One region of the Lysinibacillus sp. GW823-FHT06C08 genome, then DNA from elsewhere that is predicted to be linked to it. Evidence: riboswitches for the same ligand, from Rfam matches in the RefSeq annotation. Region 1 holds a riboswitch; each other region holds the start of a gene.
The links. Region 1 has a riboswitch for S-adenosylmethionine ahead of AC1Q6O_RS15410 (cyclase family protein). Riboswitches for the same ligand answer to the same signal wherever they lie in the genome.
Positions count from the first base shown of each region.

Region 1 (4,629 bases):
GATAAAGGGATTCATCTAGTGGCTGCGACAGGAAGGCCATTGTCCATGTGTGAAGAGCTGAAAAGTTTGGGAATTGAAACCTTTATTACGGCAAATGGAGCATATGTGAAGCACAAGGATGTTGTCATACATAAAATTCCGATTGATAAGGGCATTGTTCAAAATGTTCAAGCTTTTGCACAGCAACAACAGCATTCCTTAACATTTTTTACAGAACAACTTACGATGAATGCTATTCAAAATCCGTTAGCTTTAAGCGCGATGCAAGAGACATTGTCTTTACGTGATTTTCCCGTTAGAAATGACAGTATTATAGAAGAAGAGGTTTTTCTTATGTGTCTTTATGCAGATGAGCAGACTGAAAAAAGATTAGCTTGTCAATTTTCGAATATATTACGGCAACGATGGCATCCTTATATTGTGAATGTCTTACAGCAGGATGTGTCCAAGTCGATAGCTGTGAAGGCTGTACTGGATTATTTTGAGATTAATTCTAAGGATGCAATAGCTTTTGGAGATGGAGAGAATGATATAGATATGCTAGAGCAGGTTGGCCTCGGGGTTGCCATGGGAAATGGGAGCCAAGCTCTAAAAAATGCTGCAGATTTTGTTACAAAGAAATCCATTGAAGGTGGCATAGATTTTGCTTTACGTCAGCTTCACATTATTTAACGACATATTTGCTTGAGCAATTTTTTAGGGATACGGTTATGACTGTATAGAAAAGGTGTTAGGTGGTCGGAAAATGGCGCAGCATGTGCAATCTCTAATTGAACATTACGGGTATTTTGGCATCATTGTAATCCTAATTGGAGGCATTGTTGGGTTGCCACTTCCTGATGAAGTATTTTTAACTTATGTAGGCTATAGTGTTTATCGAGAAAGTCTTGAACATATCCCAGCGTTAGTAAGCGCCCTGATTGGCGCCATGGGAGGTATTACTTTAAGCTACTATATCGGCCACCGATTTGGCTTACCGCTCTTGCAGAAATATGGGCCAAAATTTCATATAACTGAGCAAAAAATTGATTTTACTAAAAAAATGTTTACGAAAGTAGGTCCTTTTTTATTAATAGTGGGCTATTTTATTCCAGGTGTACGCCATCTGACAGCTTATATTGCGGCTATTAATAATTATCCCTATAAGAAATTCGCATTCTTTGCTTATACAGGAGCATTTATTTGGACGTTCACATTTATAACATTAGGAAAAGTATTAGGGGAGAAGTGGCGATTCGTCGGTTACTATTTGTCCCATTACAGTATTTATGTCATCTTACTGTTTGTCCTTGTCATGTTAATCGTTTATTATTTATTGAAAAAAAGAAACGTACAAAAGTAAAAGTCGGTATGATTCGTACCGACTTTTTGTTATGGCAAAATGGCAAATGATCGAACAGGGAATCCAGATGCTTTTTCAGGCTTAGGTACAATATTAAAAATAATAGCCCCTTTTGGAGGAAGCTTGTCCAAATTAGTCATAAGCTCAATTTGATAGGTGTCTTGATCAAGGACAAAATATTCTCCATCCAATTTGCCGCTTTGACGAAAATCAGTAGCAGAATCGGTATCAAAAGTTTCATGACCGATTGCACTTACTTTACGTTCCTTGAATAAAAATTGTAATGCCTCCAAGCCCCAGCCTGGAAGATGATTATGGCCATCCACATCTTTATTATTGAATGCTTCTTTATCGGGCCAACGCTTACTCCAATCTGTTCGCAGTGCCACAAAAGTACCTTCTTCTATTTGTCCATGTTGTGCCTCGAATTCTAGAATATCTTGGACACTGAGCGTAAAGTCATGATTACTAGTAGCTTCTTGTGATTTATCAATAACGATAAGCGGGAGAACGAGCTCCTTTAGCTCTAGTTCATCTAGAAAACGAGTATCTCTTACAAAGTGAACAGGTGGGTCAATATGTGTTCCATATTGTCCGGGAAAAGTAAACTGCTGTGCGAAAAAACCGTCATCATGCGAGAATAATGTTTCAAATTTAGCATCTTCAAACATAAAAAAATGAGGTGAATGTGGGCCGAAGGTATGTGTCAAATCGACCCATTGTTTTGATTTTAGTAAGTGCAATGCTTCTAAAAGTTCGTTAGACATTTAATTTCCTGCTTTCTAAAAGTAATGGTAAATAAAAAAGAGTCCTCTATAGAAGAGGACTCCCTGAATCATACGTGGGTAGTTCGTCTTCTCATCTTTCAGGCTTAGATTTTGCCAAAAGGAATTAGCACCATACTGATTGAGCTGGTTGCTGAGACTTCATCGGGCCGATCCCTCCGTCTCTCTTGATAAGAAATAGAATATAAGAATTTTCAGAAATAATAGTACAAATACTTTAGCATATATTTTTATAGTTTACAACTTTTATAGGATTACAGGGTTAAAATTTTTATTTACCAATTCAAAATTAACGTTACTCTACAGCAACCACTATCCATAAGCTGTATTCTAAAATTATCTGGTGTATAGTTGGTTTCGAATTTTGTAGTGACGCCTGTGGATGTAATCAATTTTTCGACCTCTGTTTTATTTGAAAGTTGTGCAGCATTTTTTAAATCATGGGCAAATTGTTGAGAGCTATCAATTTTATCCGTAAGTAATTGTGCTTGCTGCATAATCGCCTTTATCCGCGTAGCTGAAGATATTAATTTTTGTGTATCAACAGGGGGAAAGGCACTATTACTGGTCGGCATTGCTAAATGTTGAGAAAAGGGTCTAGCTGCAAGGTGATGGGCTGTCGATGGTATTGGGTAATGGTAGGGGTGAACAAAATACGGATAAGGATTATAATACAATTCAATTCCTCCTATCCAAAAGCTGATATCTTATCTTATGTATCATGATCTTTTTAGGTGTTTGGATAAAGATAGTCCTGTACAGGAGTGTAAAACATAATATGCTACATAAACAAAAAAGGAAGCCATGGCAGCTTCCTTTACGTTCTTTAGCCAAGAACATTTAATACATCGTCTATTTTTTTGCTATGTGATAGGATTCCATAATTCATCCACGTTAAAAAATCCACCTCATAAACACAGCTGCTCTTAACTGCTCTTAGGTTTTTCCACATAGAAGATTTTAAAATAGTACGCTCTTCATGCTCATAAATGGAGTGTTGCTTGTCGAAGGTGATAAACAAATGATCAGCGTCTAGCTGTAGCAGTTGATCTGATGTCAGATGAGCTTTACGCTGGTTAAGCGGTATTTTCCATACTAATGGATGAGGCGTTAAGCCCAAGTCACGATATAGGATTGGCCCTGTATAGCCGCATTCAGGGCCAGCATACAGTGTAATGCCAATGGCCGAAATGCGAAGAAATGCAACACTTTGCCCATAAACGGATTTACCGAGAATTCGTCGAGCCTTCTGTACCTTATCCTCATATTCCATGATAATGTCTTGCATCATAGAGGTTTTCCCTGTTAAATCAGCAATTTTAAAGAGAGTCGATTGCCAGTCCTCCCCAGGGTGGTTTAGGTGACAGATTGGGGCCAGCTTATTTAAATGAAGACAAGTTTCCCAACGCTCTATACCAGCATCTAACATAATTAAAGTTGGTTTATAGTGAAAGAGACGATCCACTTCTCCAAACTGTACATCGATATCGGGAACATCCTGCAAACCTAAATAGTCTTGTTTTCCCCATTTGGAATGACTGAATTGAGCAATGGGTGTAATCCCTAAAGCTACAAAGAAGTCCTCTAAGAACGGTGCAAATACACGTACATTATTGCTCTGACTTCGTCGATATTGCCCTGGGGAAATACCTACATGCTCTTTAAAACGACGATTAAAATAATATTCGTTATTAAAGCCAATGGACTGACTAATTTCAAAGACACGATCATTAGTTGTCATTAATAACTGTTTGGCCTTTTCAATACGTATACTATTTAAATAATGAAGAGGAATCTGCCCCGTAATATCTTTAAAAATACGAGAGTAACTCCATCTTGGAACTTCTGCTAGTTCTGCTAACTGTTCAACAGTCCAATCCCTTCCAAAGTATTTGTGCAAATATTGAATAGATTGCTCTACAGATTGACGATCATTTTGTAGTATAGGCTTCGGTTGGTTTTGTTCAAAAATAAATAGCATCAATTCTTGAAAACGAACATGCTGCTCAAAAATAGTGTGTTCATCCTTTGCTTGACGACACCGATAAATAGCTTCTAATAGTTTATTGCATTGAGAGAAAGGAAGGAGACGTAGTTCTCTAACACTTGTAAAGAGACTAGTAGGAGCATGGGATTCACTAAGATAGATCGTGTTAAATGTCAATTGGTACATGCAGAGAGGCTCATCGGCAGTGTGAATTTCGACATGGCTATTAGGTGGAATAATCACACATTTTTCTTTCATAAGGTGGATAGTTTCATGATTTGTCTTAAGTGTTCCGTTTCCACTAATAAGGATGAAAAGCGAAAAGTATGTATGGCTATATGACTGCATATTCACTGACAGAATAGTATATGAAATAGTTTGTAAATGATAGATTTGTGTTAAATTACCCATTGTCCACGCACTCCTAAGTAAAGTTTAAATTTGGAAAACAACAGAAAGAAAGCCCCCTAAAGAGCTTTCTTTTGTAAATTATTTCACGAACCATTTCTCAAGAT
Region 1 is NZ_JBXAHN010000006.1:179,825-184,453, reverse strand. It holds gene AC1Q6O_RS15420 (Cof-type HAD-IIB family hydrolase) at 1-672, shown strand, start outside; gene AC1Q6O_RS15415 (DedA family protein) at 746-1,342, shown strand; gene AC1Q6O_RS15410 (cyclase family protein) at 1,372-2,109, opposite strand; SAM riboswitch class I at 2,198-2,304, opposite strand; gene AC1Q6O_RS15405 (YuzC family spore coat inner layer protein) at 2,403-2,804, opposite strand; gene AC1Q6O_RS15400 (helix-turn-helix domain-containing protein) at 2,954-4,525, opposite strand; gene AC1Q6O_RS15395 (ABC transporter substrate-binding protein) at 4,604-4,629, opposite strand, start outside.

Region 2 (4,629 bases), on a different contig from region 1:
TGGCAAACTATATTCAGCCTATGAACAAGGTTTTATTATGGAAACTGGTGCTGATTCAATCGTAGCTCGCCATAAAGGTGTAATGGAGCTAGTGCAGGAGCTAGACTTTGAAGATCATCTCGTTTACAACGAAACAGGTATATCCTATATTTATACAAATAACGAGCTGCACGCCATTCCAGCGGATTCTACTTTCGGTATACCTATGAGTGTGGCATCACTTGAGGAAAGCACACTTATCTCTGACCAGGCCAAACAAGAAGCTTTAAAAGATTTAACTTTACCCAATGCAGGTTTTACAAAAGAAAGCTCAATAGGGGAATTTTTAACTTATTATCTTGGCGAAGAGCTTGTGGAAAATCAAATTGCACCTGTTTTAGCAGGTGTCTATTCTGGTGATTTACACCAACTTTCTATTGCCTCCACTTTACCGTATTTAATTGACTATAAAAATGACTATGGAAGTATCATAAAAGGTTTTGATGCGAATCGTGAGCAATTTGTTAAAGCTGCTAATAAAAAATTTATTTCATTTCAAAATGGATTATCCTCTTTAATTGAGCGATTAGAACAGAAATTAACAGAGGTAGACATCATTAAAGGGGTAGCCACAAATCATGTCCAAAAAATGGAGAACAAGTATTCGATTTCATTAGCAAATGGTCAATACATTGAGGCAGATTATGTTGTTCTAGCGCTACCGAATGAAGCGGTTCAAAGTATATTACAGGACGACTCCTTAACACATTATTTTGATCAGTTTACTACAGCATCAGCCATTACTATTTATCTAGGCTTTGATGTGCCTGATGCAAACTTACCTGCGGATGGAACAGGCTATATTGTATCGCATAATTCTGATGTCACTTGTAATGCAGCAACTTGGACGAGTCGCAAGTGGAAGCATACATCGAAAAACAATCAACTACTTGTTCGCCTATTCTATAAGAGTATTAATCCGGCGTATGAGCAGTTACGTAAAATGACTGACGACGAATTGGCAGCCGTCGCTTTAGAAGATGTTCGGAAAAGCCTAGGAATTGATGAAAAGCCAACCGTTGTGAATGTCACAAAGTGGATTGATCAAATGCCTAAATATGACTTAGCTCACCGGGAAGCGCTACAAGGCTTACTACTAGAGCTGAATGAAAACTATCCGAATTTATCGATAGCGGGTTGCTCTTATTTTGGAGTAGGTATTGGTGCTTGCATTCAAAATGGGAAAAAAATTGGTGAAGAGCTTGCAGAAGAACTATCCAATTTCTAAGTTTTTAAGCAAATAATTTCTTTGTTATGTGAAATAGTCTTGACTCATTCGTCTGTAAACGATATGATTCTTTTAATTATTTAAAAAATTCATACTTAATAATTCTTATCAAGAGAAGCAGAGGGACTGGCCCATTGAAGCTTCAGCAACCAACTTTTTGTCAGGTGCTAAATCCAGAAGACCGTTGAGTCGAAGATGAGAAGGAACAATAATGATGAGTCGTTAAAGCCTTCTTTTTATATAAAAGAAGGCTTTTTATTATACAGAAATAGAGGAAGAGAGGCTAGTTTTATGGGATTGCTTGAAAAATTAAAAACGCATGTATTGACGGCAGACGGTGCAATAGGCACAGTGTTGTATGGCTATGGATTGGAGTATTGTCATGAGGAAATGAATGTTCAGAGACCTGAATTAATTGAAAAGATTCATAGAGAATATATCGCAGCGGGTGCTGATATTATTCAAACGAATACGTACGGTGCCAATGCCATTAAATTAGCTCGCTATGGACTAGAATCAAGTGTCAAACAATTTAATGAAGCAGCTATTACTATTGCTAAGCGAGCAGCAGCGGATGGCGGTCAATTTGTTTTAGGAACAATTGGTGGAATTCGTGGCATTCGTAAAAGCGATGCAACATTAGATGACATATTAGCGACCGTTGAAGAGCAGGCAAGTGTGTTACTTGCAGGAAATCCTGATGGCCTTTTACTCGAAACTTATTATGATTTTGAAGAATTAACAGCAACATTAAACGTGCTACGCGCCAAAACTAATATACCGATAATTGCTCAAGTATCTATGCATGAGCCTGGTGTTTTACAAAATGGTATGTCTTTAAATAATGCGCTACATGAGTTAGAGATTCTTGGTGCAGATATTGTTGGTGTCAATTGCCGTCTAGGTCCATATCATACGATTCAAGCGTTTGAGGCTGTAGAACTTCCGGCAAAGGCATTTATGTCAGCCTATCCAAATGCTTCGCTATTAGATTTAGAGGACGGGCGTGTTGTTTATGAGTCGGAGGCTGATTATTTTGGTCGCGCTGCTGTTGAACTGCGTGATCAGGGTGTTCGCTTAATTGGGGGTTGTTGTGGTACGACACCAAAGCATATTGCAGCCGCAAAGAAGTATTTAGAAGAGCTATCACCAGTTAGTGAAAAGCATGCGAAGCCTAAAAAGATTGAAATTGTTCGTGATGCCGAGCCAGCTAAATTTGAACCACTTCATGAAAAAGTAAAGCGTGAACGCTCGGTCATCGTAGAGTTGGATACACCTAGACACTTAGAAATAGATGGATTTCTTGAAGGGGCCAAACAACTATATGAGGCAGGTGCCGATGTAGTGATGATGGCAGACAATTCATTGGCATCCCCACGTATTAGCAATATTGCAATGGGGGCGTTATTGAAAAGTACTAATGGCGTGCGCCCCCTTACACATATTACCTGTCGAGATCGTAATTTAATTGGTCTTCAATCACATTTAATGGGGTTAAATGCCTTAGGAATTCATGATGTGCTAGCTGTTACGGGTGACCCAACGAAGGTTGGAGATTTCCCTGGTGCCACTAGCGTATATGATGTCTCCTCGATGGAGCTTATCCAATTAATTAAACAATTAAATGAAGGGGTTTCTTTCTCAGGGAAACCACTACGGAAAAAGGCTAACTTCTCTGTGGCTGCTGCATTTAACCCTAATGTTCGTGTTTTAGATCGTGCTGTGGCACGCTTAGAAAAAAAGATTGAGCATGGAGCAGACTATTTCATTTCACAGCCTGTTTATACAAAGGAAAAAATTATAGAAATATATGAAGCAACGAAGCATTTACAAGCACCGATTTATATTGGCATTATGCCCGTTACGAGTTATAAAAGTGCAGAGTTTTTACATCATGAGGTGCCAGGCATAAAATTATCTGAAGATGCTTTATCAAGGATGAAAGCATGTGGTGAAGATAAGGAACGCGCTACACTTGAGGGGATTGCAATTGCCAAGGAATTAGTAGAAGTGGCTGCGCAATATTTCCAAGGTATTTACCTTATTACACCATTTTTACGCTACGATGTGACATTAGAATTAATGAAATATATAGAGCAATTGGATGAACAGAAAAAAGGGGTAAGTATAAATGGCTAAGCACATGATTGAAGAACAACTTGATAAAAGAATATTAATTCTAGATGGCGCAATGGGAACCATGCTGCAAAATGAAAACTTATCAGCAGATGATTTTGGTGGAGAGGACCTAGATGGCTGTAATGAAAATTTAGTGCTTACTAGACCTGATGTCATTGAGAAAATTCATCATAAGTACTTAGAGGCAGGGGCAGATATTATTTGTACAAATACATTTGGTGGAACACCTCTTGTATTAAATGAATATAATCTAGGTGCAAAAGCGGAAGAAATTAATAAACGTGCAGTTGAAATTGCCCGTCAAGCAGTTGACAATTATACGACTTCCGACTGGCCCCGCTTTGTTGCAGGCGCAATGGGTCCAACAACGAAGACGTTGTCAGTTACAGGCGGCATTACATTTGATGAATTAGAAGAAAATTTCTTTGTGCAGGCAAAGGCATTGATTGAAGCAGGGGCAGATGTGCTATTGCTAGAGACAAGTCAGGATATGTTAAATGTGAAAGCAGGTACCCTTGGGGTAACTCGTGCTTTCGAGGTAACTGGTAAAGAATTACCTGTGATGATTTCTGGAACAATTGAGCCTATGGGGACTACTCTTGCAGGGCAAACCATTGATGCCTTTTATATTTCCATCGAGCATATTCAACCATTATCGGTGGGCTTAAACTGTGCGACGGGACCTGAATTTATGACGGATCATATTCGCTCATTAGCAGAGCTGTCAACGGGGTATATTAGCTGTTATCCAAATGCAGGCTTACCTGATGAAGAAGGATGTTATCATGAGTCTCCAGAATCTTTATCGCAAAAATTAAAAGGATTTGCAGAAAAGGGTTGGCTCAATATTGTGGGTGGATGCTGTGGTACAACTCCTGCACATATTGCGGCTATACGTGAAATTTTAAAAGATGAAAAGCCTCGTCAGCTACCAGAAAAAACGCATGGTCACGCAGTATCAGGTATCGAGCCACTTCTATACGATGATTCTATGCGTCCGTTATTTATTGGGGAAAGAACAAATGTTATTGGTTCTCGTAAATTCAAAAACTTAATTATTGATGGGAAATTTGAGGAAGCAGCAGAGATCGCAAGGGCGCAAGTGAAAAATGGCGCACATGTCATAGATATTTGCTTGGCGAACCCAGATCGTGATGAATTAGCAGATATCCGTGGCTTTATGCAGGAGGTCGTGAAAAAAGTTAAGGTTCCACTTGTTATTG
Region 2 is NZ_JBXAHN010000014.1:34,345-38,973, forward strand. It holds gene AC1Q6O_RS21645 (protoporphyrinogen oxidase) at 1-1,267, shown strand, start outside; SAM riboswitch class I at 1,370-1,469, shown strand; gene AC1Q6O_RS21650 (bifunctional homocysteine S-methyltransferase/methylenetetrahydrofolate reductase) at 1,559-3,406, shown strand; gene metH (methionine synthase) at 3,399-4,629, shown strand, end outside.
Region 2: linked by a shared signal. The riboswitch ahead of AC1Q6O_RS21650 (bifunctional homocysteine S-methyltransferase/methylenetetrahydrofolate reductase) and the one ahead of AC1Q6O_RS15410 (cyclase family protein) in region 1 are both predicted to bind S-adenosylmethionine.

Region 3 (4,629 bases), on a different contig from region 1:
CACTTTTTAAAGTGTCCACTATTCGGGGTTCAGTTCATAATAGAGCAACTGGGCTCTTTTATTTTCGACTGTAAGGGGCAATGAACTATCCCCCTATCTCCTAAAAGTAGACTACTCCCCTATTTTTCTACTATTATTTTTTTACCTAATACCATTAGTGTTTATTGTCTGATTCTTATTGAAATTTATTAACTTTAAAATAAAGTAAAGCCGTTGATTGATTTCCAGCTTTCCATGGGCGGGGTCGAACTGCACCCTCGCCCTTCGTTCCAATCTGGAGTGGATATTAACTTCACCACAAAAAAATGCTCCCTTTAGATAAACAGATTTTATTTTTTAATCTGTCTACCTAATAGGGAGCATATCAAACTACTCGATGGCTTTTGTCTACAGTCTGAAATAACCAGCTTGCTGATCTTTATTTAGATTGAGCTACTTTCGTCGTTCATGTTTAATTTTCAGTAGTAAAAGTTTAGGCTTTCTTTTTTTTCGGGTACCCAATGAATATCGCTATCATACCACAAATACCAATAAGAATTGGGTAGAAAGAGTACGGCAAGATACTCACTGGCGAAATTTTGGCTACGCTTGCGGCTACAAGAAATTGGGCTCCGTATGGGAGAAGACCTTGGACTGTACAAGAGAAAATATCTAAAATACTTGCAGACTTTCTCGGCTCAATCTCATACTGGTCAGCAATATTTTTGGCAAGTGGCCCGGCAATTAGAATAGCAATTGTATTATTGGCCGTAGATAAATTAGTTAGACCCACAAGACCAGCTATACCAAATTCAGCACCCTTCTGCGATTTAATCCTGCGCGTTACAAGACGGAGTAAAAAGTCAATTCCCCCATTAAATTTAATAACTTCCACCATTCCAGCTATTAATATAGCCAGAAAGGCGATTTCATACATCCCTTCCATTCCTTCACCAATCTTTTGTATAAGGCTCATTATGTGATAGCTGCCATCTGCTAAGCCAACAGCACCGGCGAGAACAATCCCTAATGCAAGAACGAGGAAAACATTCATTCCAGATAACGCTAAAATAATAACTAAAACATAGGGAATAATTTTTATCCAATTATAGCTTAGATGCTCTACTTGGGCTGTCCCCCCGGATGTCATAAACCCTAAAATAATACTTGTGATAATAGCTGCCGGCAATACAATCCAAAAATTGACCTTAAATTTGTCCTTCATTTGCGCGCCTTGTGAACGAACTGCAGTAATAGTAGTATCTGAAATAAAAGATAAATTATCACCAAACATCGAACCGCCTACAACCGCTGCCATCACTAAAGCAATAGGTAGCTCCGTAAGATCGCTTATTCCAACTCCAATTGGCGCCAGCGCAACAATCGTCCCCACTGATGTGCCCATGGATAGAGAGATGAAACAGGCAATGATGAATAAGCCTACGACAACCAGGTTTTGCGGTATAACCGATAAAGCAAAGTTAACAGTGGAATCTACAGCCCCCATTCCCTTCGCTACCTCTGAAAATGCCCCTGCTAATAGAAAAATAATAACCATCAGCATGACATTTAAATTTCCGGCACCTTGGCAAAAAATATCAACCTTTCGGGAAAACGATTCTTTTCGATTCATCGCTAGAGCTACAGCACCTGAAATGCTGATGGCTACAATGACAGGAAAGGCATAAAAATCACCCATTATAATCCCTGAACCAATAAATAAAATCATAAAAATAACAAATGGGATTAGCGCCCATGGATTCTCTTTCTTCATTGTCTACCTCCAAAAATTAAAAATCAGCCCTATTTTTTATTTTTTCACCATAAAAAAGGCCTCATCTTGAAATAACAAGAAGAGCCCTTATAGTTAAAACGCTCCTCTTATCTATCAAGAACATTGCTTGCTGGATTTGGCACAGTAACTTAATAGTTCCGCTGCCGAGATTTCATCGGGCCAGTCCCTCCATCTCTCTTGATAAGAAGAAAAAATATTATATTTTTGACACAATATTAAAATACTAAAATAAAACATCCATAATTGCAACATGTTTTTAATTGTAAAAAAATCCCACGACTATTATCAAGTGCGAAATTCAACTTTTTATACGAATACGAAGCTTTGAATGGACACATAGATCGAAAATATAAATACCCCGACTAAAAACCAACCATATAATTTTCTCTCTCTCCGAAATTCATTAATTCCTAATGTTAACATAAATAAACCTAGAAAAAGGATCATTAAAAAGTTTAGCCGATAATCATGTGTCATAAATCCGTAAATGGAAAGCGTGATGCCTATTATTGATAAAATAATTTGTACTGTTTTTAACAAAACGATTCCCCCTATTTGCTTGAACGAATACTAACAGTTATCTAACCTTTTTTGAATAAAAAAATTCTATGATGGGTGAGATGACAAATGAAAGCCCAACAACTTTTTATTTTTGTTTTTTTAATTGGCTTTTGAACTAGAAACAGGAAATTTAAGTTTAATTCGAACAGGGCTGACAAAAGGCTTTTACCCTGCATTTATCTTTTCTTTAGGTTGTGCTGTTGGTGACATGGTGTACGCTGTACTATAGGTTTTGGGAATAGCCTTTCTAGTACAATCTAGTACAATATTCCAATTCATTTTATGGATTGGCGGTACTATCATGCTTGGCCCTTTAACCTTCCAAGCTTTCCGAGATACGTTTGCATGCAAAAAATTAGAGTCATGGAGCAGCGATTGAAAAGAAATCATTATGGGCTTATTTTTTACTGGTGTTTGGCTAGTAGTTTCAGCAACGACTGCAATCGTTGATTCCCAACGGTTGGTGGAAGTATAGTAGGTGGTACAACTATTGGACATTCAGCAACTAAAAGCTTACCTCCCTTCTTCTTCGGATTTATCACCGTTTCAATCCTTTGGGGGCTAATCCTTTCATATTTAAGTAGCATCGGTGGTAAAATAATGGGAAAAGGCTTATGCAAATAGTTTCGTTTATTTCAGGATTACTCTTTTTGTACTTTACTTTTTATGTATTCTTGAATGGTTTTGAAAAGCTATTATAGGGGTGAAAACCATGGTTAGAAGAAGATAGCTAGCCTCCTAGATCACCAAGGATATGTAGGAGGCTAGCTTAATTATAGGAGATGTTTAAACGATGAAGCAAAATAAATATGATGATATGCAATTCTTTTCTGCTTACGAAAAAATGCCACGTTCTGTTCAAGGGCTGGACGCCGCAGGAGAGTGGCATGTATTAAAAACACTTTTACCTGATTTGAAAAATAAACATGTGCTTGATTTAGGATGTGGTTTCGGGTGGCATTGTCGATATGCGCGCGCACAACAGGCAAAATCAGTGATTGGTGTGGATATATCTGAAAAAATGCTGGAAAAAGCTCAGGAAAAAACGGATGATCCTTTTATTTCCTATTTGCAAATACCGATTGAGGACATTCAATTTTCCGCTTCTCAATTTGATGTTGTATTAAGTTCCTTAGCTATTCACTATTTACAAAACTTTGAAGCACTATGCAAAAAGGTTTATACCTATTTAAAACCTGGCGGATCGTTCGTATTTTCAGTGGAGCACCCTATTTTCACATCCCGCCATGAACAGGATTGGTACAATGATGAACAAGGAAACCGACTGCATTGGCCAGTGGACCATTATCAAACAGAAGGCATGCGCGAAACAACCTTCCTTACCGAAAATGTCATTAAATATCACCGTACATTATCCACTTATATGAATGATTTAATACAGGTGGGATTTACAATACGTGCTGTGAAGGAACCTATGCCCTCTGAGGAAATGATACAAACTATTCCAGGTATGCAAGATGAACTACGAAGACCTATGTTTTTAATGATAGTGGCAGAGAAAAAATAAGCGTTTATACGTGTGATTATATCTATTACATTAGCACATTTCGTTGCTTCATATTTAATGGGGCAGCATCGCTACAGCTGCATGATGCCTGCCAAATACTGAGTAGTGGTAATAGAGGGCTAGATTGTCCCATAAATTAATTCTCTGAAAATCTCAGATAAAACAAAAAACCAGATGCTCCTCATAGAAGAGCGCCTGGTTTTATTGTGAAAGTGAATCTTACTAATTTACTTAGTTTTGATTCGTATTAATACTACGCTAAGTTGAGGCGTGGAACAAGTTAAAATATTTTCCATTCAATTTTTGGTAGGAATTTATGTTTTTTCGAGCATAGGAGTTACTCATGTCCTATTTATTTTGCAAGTAGGAAACTAACAAAAAAGACTAGATACCTACATAAATTATGTAAGTTCTAGCCTTTTAAGTGAAAGTGAATCTTACTAATTAATATTGCTTAGCTTTAGATTCATTTATGAATACGAATAAACAGCTAAAAGGTTTCATTATTTGGCCTATTTTTTCGTAAAAAATAGGATTACCCGCACAAAAAGACCAGGAAGTCACGAAATAAGTGAATCCTGGTCTTTTTGTGAAAAGTGAATGTTACTAGCTTGCTTTAGTTTTTTGTATTCTACTAATGAGGTAGACGGTTGATGTTGCAATAAGTTACATAAAATTTAAAAATATTTTAATCGATTACTTGAATGGCAAAATCAAATACACCCTCTGCCCCATCAACTGTAATGATGGAAATGCTATACACCCC
Region 3 is NZ_JBXAHN010000005.1:279,146-283,774, reverse strand. It holds gene AC1Q6O_RS14420 (Na+/H+ antiporter NhaC family protein) at 473-1,753, opposite strand; SAM riboswitch class I at 1,858-1,961, opposite strand; gene AC1Q6O_RS14415 (DUF3953 domain-containing protein) at 2,081-2,314, opposite strand; gene AC1Q6O_RS14410 (hypothetical protein) at 2,501-2,833, opposite strand; gene AC1Q6O_RS14405 (class I SAM-dependent methyltransferase) at 3,129-3,863, shown strand; gene AC1Q6O_RS14400 (hypothetical protein) at 4,552-4,629, opposite strand, start outside.
Region 3: linked by a shared signal. The riboswitch ahead of AC1Q6O_RS14420 (Na+/H+ antiporter NhaC family protein) and the one ahead of AC1Q6O_RS15410 (cyclase family protein) in region 1 are both predicted to bind S-adenosylmethionine.